Regions from separate parts of the Rouxiella badensis genome, predicted to be linked through region 1. Evidence: riboswitches for the same ligand, from Rfam matches in the RefSeq annotation. Region 1 holds a riboswitch; the other holds the start of a gene.
What was found. A riboswitch is a leader RNA that binds a small molecule or an ion and turns the genes downstream of it on or off. The one in region 1 is predicted to bind thiamine pyrophosphate.

Region 2: linked by a shared signal. The riboswitch ahead of thiB (thiamine ABC transporter substrate binding subunit) and the one ahead of thiM (hydroxyethylthiazole kinase) in region 1 are both predicted to bind thiamine pyrophosphate.

Annotation. Positions count from the first base shown of each region.
Region 1 is NZ_CP114062.1:219,078-222,285, forward strand. It holds gene O1V65_RS01210 (OprD family outer membrane porin) at 1-431, shown strand, start outside; gene O1V65_RS01215 (YdgH/BhsA/McbA family protein) at 743-1,048, shown strand; TPP riboswitch at 1,326-1,422, shown strand; gene thiM (hydroxyethylthiazole kinase) at 1,456-2,262, shown strand; gene thiD (bifunctional hydroxymethylpyrimidine kinase/phosphomethylpyrimidine kinase) at 2,259-3,077, shown strand; gene O1V65_RS01230 (hypothetical protein) at 3,062-3,208, opposite strand, start outside.
Region 2 is NZ_CP114062.1:3,428,474-3,431,681, forward strand. It holds gene sgrR (HTH-type transcriptional regulator SgrR) at 1-994, shown strand, start outside; TPP riboswitch at 1,033-1,154, shown strand; gene thiB (thiamine ABC transporter substrate binding subunit) at 1,210-2,196, shown strand; gene thiP (thiamine/thiamine pyrophosphate ABC transporter permease ThiP) at 2,172-3,208, shown strand, end outside.

The sequences.
Region 1 (3,208 bases):
TCAAACTGGCTTACCAGCAGAGCAACGGCAGCACCGGCTATAACTACGGCGGCTACCGCAAAAATGGCGGGGTTGGCGATGGCGGCAACACCATCTGGCTGTCAAACTCCTACTGGTCAGATTTCAACGGTCAGGGCGAGCGCTCCTGGCAGCTGGCTTACTCGGTTGACCTCAGTGGGCTTGGCGTTCAGGGCCTGAGCTATGACGTGGCATACGTGCGCGGCGATAATATTCAGACCTCCGAAACCACCAACGGCCACGAGCACGAACTGTTTAACCAGATTCAGTACAAGGTGCCAGACGGCGTGGCGAAAGGCCTGAAGCTCAAACTGCGCTACTCGGTTCTGCGCGTATCTTCCGATGCCTCTTCGTATAACGTAGGCGGTAACGAAGTGCGCGTTTACGTCGAATACCCAATTTCTATCTTCTAATCGACCTCGACTAAGCGCACTATCTGCCTGAGTGAGCTCTTCACTCAGGCAATCTCTGCTAAAACACCATTTCAAAAAAAGCCAAACTGTAACTAGCTGGTAATATCCTCATTAAAAACTATTTAAAATATTTCTAAAGTTTTCTTAACAATTATTTAGCAACTAAAGCTAAAACTGCCGCTGCAGAAAGGTATTTATTAGGGACGAAGCCGTTAAATGATTTAGAAAGGTAATCACCTGGATTTATCAATGGCGCTGAATAATCCGCTTCAAAAGCTCCAGTTTGAAGACGAATACTGAGGAGTAAGGCTATGAAAGATTTAGTTAAAGACGTTTTATCAATATTCTCTCCACACGACGTTAAACCGGTTCTGATCCGTTCTGGGTTATCACATCGTGAATTAGCCTCCATGCGCGCCGTCGGCGTGACCTCCGTCAGTTGGGCGACCACCCTGGAGGAATTAAATAGCGCTTTTGTTAAGAAAGCTTTGGATGCCGGTGCCGTCGGCTACCACATCACCAACGTGGAATCCCATAAACAGGGCAATGAAGGACAGCACGTCATGGCAGGTACGGCCACGCTCTACAATATTAATCATAAACTGGCCTACGATTAACGCCCCAATGTCCTGACAAGATAATCAAACGCCGCAATTTCGAAAGATTTGCGGCGTTCAAAAACCTGTATTCGCGCAGGCCATTGTTAAGGACCAAAACGTAATAACCAGAATACCCGCACGCTATTTCCAACCCTTAACCCACTGTTTATTTAACCGAAAACCCCGCAGGCTTCGGCGATGGTTTATGTCGTGTATATTGTGGGTACAGGCCGTGAGAGAGAGCAATAGAGAGCTTGCTGTAAGTCACCTACATCCCTTATGCTAACCCCTTAGCTTCAATGACTCGGGGTGCCCTTCTTTGTGAAGGCTGAGAGATACCCGTATTACCTGATCTGGATAATGCCAGCGTAGGGAAGTCGTGGTATCCCACCGGTACCCCTTCTTGATCGCCGGTTGGGAGTTTTATGACCACTCGACCTACCGTTTTTCCCGGCGCATACGCCGCCAGTGCCTTACAACATCTTCGTCAAGCTTCTCCGCTGGTGCATTGCATCACCAATGACGTGGTGCAGTCGATCACCGCGAACGTTCTTCTGGCACTCGGGGCTTCTCCGGCGATGGTGGTTGACCCGCGTGAAGCCGCGCAGTTCAGCGCCATGGCCAGCGCGCTGCTGGTGAACGTCGGTACGCTCACCGAATCCCGTGCCGAATCCATGCTTGCCGCCATTCACGCCGCTAACCAGGCGCAGAAGCCGTGGGTGCTTGATCCGGTTGCCGTCGGCGCACTCAACTGGCGCTCAGAGTTTTGTCAGGAAATCATCAGACTTCAGCCTGCTGCAATCCGCGGAAACGCGTCTGAAATCATGGCGCTCAGCGGCCTGGCGGCTTCTGGTCGTGGTGTCGACAGCGCCGACACTTCATTGGCCGCACTGCCTGCTGCGCAAACTTTGGCTCGCCAGACCGGTGCGATTATTGCGGTCACCGGCGAGATTGACTACGTCACCGACGGTGAAAACAGTGTGTCAGTGCCGGGTGGCAATGTGCTAATGACCCGCGTAGTGGGCACTGGCTGTGCGCTCTCGGCCGTGGTTGCCGCTTTTACCTCTTTGCCGGGCGACCGTTTGGCAAACGTGGCTGCGGCCTGCCGCGTGATGTCTCGCGCCGGTGAGCTCGCCTGCGAGGTGGCTAAGGGGCCGGGCAGCTTTACGCCGGCATTTATGGACAATCTCTATCTGCTTGATGCTGAAAAGCTTAACGGAGGGGCGCTATGACCCGACGTATTAATGCGCTCACCATTGCAGGCACTGACCCAAGCGGCGGTGCGGGTATTCAGGCTGACCTGAAAACTTTCTCCGCGCTGGAGGCCTATGGCACCAGCGTTATCACCGCACTGGTGGCGCAAAACACCCGTGGCGTGCAGTCGGTCTATCACATTGATCCGCTATTCGTGGGGGCACAGCTCGACTCGGTGCTGAGCGACGTGCGCATTGACAGCGCCAAAATCGGCATGCTGGCCAACACACAGGTGGTGGAAGTGGTCGCAGAGCGGCTGCGCTATTACCGTAAGCTGGAAAAGGCTCCGGCCTACGTGGTGCTGGACACCGTGATGCTGGCAAAAAGCGGTGACCCGCTGCTGACGCCGGACGCCGTGGAGGCGCTGCGTAAATGGCTGTTGCCGCAGGTGTCGCTGATTACGCCAAATCTACCTGAGGCGGCGGCGCTGTTGGACTGCGCCGTCGCGACCGACGAGCGTGAGATGTGCCGCCAAGGTGAAGCGCTTTTGGAGATGGGGTGTGAAGCGGTATTGATGAAAGGAGGCCATCTGAGTGACAGTGAAAGCCCTGACTGGTTAATGACCGCTCACTATCGTGAACGCTTTACTGCGCCGCGCATTGCCACCCGTAATACGCACGGCACTGGCTGCACACTCAGCGCCGCGCTGGCTGCAATCAGGCCGAGAAAAGCTAACTGGATTGACACCGTCAGCGCAGCCAAAGACTATTTACAGCAGGCGTTGCAGCAGGCGGACTCTCTGGAAGTGGGTGAGGGCATCGGCCCGGTTCACCATTTTCATCGCTGGTGGTGACGCTGTTGCTCAAAGCAGCCTAAGGCACCTTCTGCCCGTTCAAACATTTGTAGCGCATCGTGTAGATGCTGCGCATCGAAGGGGTTTAACGGGTAGAACTTCTCCTGCTTGTGGGGTCGAAGTGAAAGCCT
Region 2 (3,208 bases), 1.8 Mb from region 1:
AACGCCAAACGTCATCGATATTCATCTCCGCCAGCCAGACCACTGGTTGCCCTGGCTACTGGGCAGCGTACATGCGCTTATCCTGCCGCAGGAGTGGGCGTCACTGCCTGATTTTGCCCGTCACCCCATAGGCACCGGCCCCTATGCGGTGGTGCATAATCAGCAAACGCAGCTGAGGATCCGCGCCTTTGATGAGTATTTTGGCTATCGGGCGCTGCTCGATGAGGTCAACATCTGGGTACTGCCGGAGCTGACCGAGGAATTAGTGCACTCTGGCGTTCAACTACAGGCTGACGATACCGCTAACGATCAGCTTGAAAGTCGACTCGAAGAAGGCTGCTACTTTGTGCTCTTCGACCAGCGTTCTCCGGCGGGAAGCAATACTATGCTGCGGGAATGGCTGTGTGAGGTGATTAATCCGATTGCGCTGCTCAATGCTTCTGCTCCTGCGTATCAACGCTATTGGTCACCGGCATACGGATTATTGCCGCGCTGGCACCATCGACGCCCCCAGCTACAGCAGCCAAAACCGATAGATATTAAAGAACTCACCCTCACCTTTTACAGCGATCACTCAGAGTATCAGGACATCTGCCAGGCGCTCGCCCCGCTGCTGGCGGCACACGATGTGAAGCTCAACGTGCAGATAGTTGATTACGCTACCTGGCATCGTGGGGAGGCAAAGAGCGATTTGTGGCTCGGCAGCGCCAACTTTACCCTACCGATTGAGTTTTCGCTGTTTGCCACCTTGTTCGAGCTACCGCTGATGCAATTTTGTCTCGGTGACAGGCTTGAGAATGCGGCGCAGAAATGGCGTGCCGGTGAACTGCCACTGGCGGAATGGACGCAGAAACTGGTCAACGGCGGACACATTCACCCTCTGTTTCACCATTGGCTTTTGCTACAGGGACAGCGCAGCATGCGCGGCGTAAGGATGAATACGCTGGGTTGGTTCGACTTTAAATCTGCCTGGTTTGCGCCTCCTGACGCATAAACCCGCTTTCAACCCATTAACTTAATCTCTACAATAGCGCGTTCTCAACGGGGTGCTGATTCACGCTTTTCGCTACGGCGAAGCGGGGAAGAGGCTGAGAAAAAACCCGTCGAACCTGATCCGGTTAATACCGGCGAAGGGATTTGAGAGTGCATCCCGCTGACTCAAAGTCCTTTGCCCCCCCTATTTTTCTTTAGGTAAAGTTGGAGTGCAAAGTGTTTAAAAAATTACTGCCCTGCCTGATGCTTGTCGCCGCACCGGCGCTGGCCGCCAAGCCTGTTCTGACCGTTTACACCTACGACTCCTTCTCTGCCGACTGGGGCCCAGGTCCGGCCATCAAGAAAGCCTTCGAGGCCAACTGTGGCTGTGAACTGAAATATGTCCCGCTGGAAGACGGCGTCTCGCTGCTCAATCGCCTGCGTATGGAAGGAAAAAACAGCCCGGCTGACGTGGTTGTGGGTCTGGACAACAACCTGCTGCAGGCTGCGGAACAAACCGGTCTGTTCGCCAAACCGGCGGTCGACAAGACTGCGCTGGACATCCCGGGTGGCTGGAAAGACCGCACCTTCGTGCCATACGACTACGGCTACTTCGCCTTCGTGTATGACAAAAACAAGCTGAAGAATCCGCCGAAGAGCCTGCAAGAGTTGGTCGACAGCCCGCAACCGTGGACAATTATCTACGAAGATCCTCGCACCAGTACCCCAGGTCTGGGTCTGCTGCTGTGGGTACAAAAAGTCTACGGCGATAAAGCGCCTGAGGCCTGGCAGAAGCTGGCCAAGAAGACCGTGACCGTCACAAAAGGCTGGAGCGAGGCTTATGGCTTGTTCCTGAAGGGCGAGAGCTCCCTTGTGTTGAGCTATACCACCTCTCCGGCTTATCACATCATTGAAGAGAAAAAAGATAATTATGCGGCGGCCAACTTCAGCGAAGGCCAATACATGCAGGTTGAAGTTGCCGGCCAGTTGGCTGCCAGCAAACATCCTGAACTGGCTGCAAAATTTATGAAATTTGTCACCAGTCCGGGCTTCCAGAATGCGATCCCAACAGGCAACTGGATGTATCCTGCGGTCAAAACGCCGCTGCCGGCAGGATATGATGCCCTTATCGTGCCAGCTATTTCGCTTCAATACAGCGCCAAGACCGTCGCTGAAAACCGCAGTAAATGGACTCAGGCATGGCAGAACGCCGTCAGCCGCTGATCCCTGCCTGGCTATGGCCGGGTGCCATAGCCGCACTGGTTATCCTGCTGGTTGCCTTTTTGGCGCTGGGGTCGCTGCTGCACCACGCACCGGCGCTGGCGTTCAGGTCAGTCTGGCAGGACAGCTATCTCTGGCACGTCATTCGCTTTACCTTCTGGCAGGCATTGTTGTCGGCGCTGTGTTCCATGCTTCCTGCTATTTTGCTGGCGCGAAGTCTTTACCGCCGACGTTTTCCCGGCAGGCAGTGGCTGCTGCGTCTCTGCGCCATGACGCTGGTCCTGCCGGTGCTGGTTGCGGTGTTTGGTATTTTGAGCGTCTATGGCCGCGAAGGATGGCTTTCTCAGCTGTGTGCCCTCATTGGCCTTCCCTATCGCTTCTCACCCTATGGGCTACAAGGCATTCTGCTCGCCCACGTATTTTTCAATTTGCCACTGGCGACGCGATTGCTGCTGCAATCTCTTGAAAATATTGCCATTGAACAACGCCAGCTTGCCGCGCAGCTCGGCATGAACGGCTGGCAGCAGTTCAGGTTCGTAGAATGGCCCGCGCTGAAACGCCAAATATTGCCTGCGGGTGCGCTAATTTTTATGTTGTGCTTCGCCAGCTTTGCCACCGTGCTCTCACTCGGCGGCGGCCCGAAGGCCACCACCATTGAGCTGGCTATTTATCAAGCACTTAGTTACGACTATGACCTCGGCCGCGCCGCGCTGTTGGCGCTCATCCAGCTATTTTGCTGCCTTGGATTAGTGTTGCTCAGCCAGAAGCTGAGTCAAGCTCTGCCGGTGGGTCATACCCACGCGCAGCGCTGGCGCAATCCGGACGACTCTCTGCTGCGCCGAGTGTTTGATACTCTACTGATTACTCTCGCGTTATTGCTTATCCTGCCGCCGCTGCTCGCAGTAGTGCTTGGCGGAGTAAATGCTTCACTGTTAAACGTGCTGCAGCAAGACGCACTCTGGCAATCGCTGTGGATGTCGGTGCGCCTCGCCGCAGGCAGCGGCCTACTCTGCTT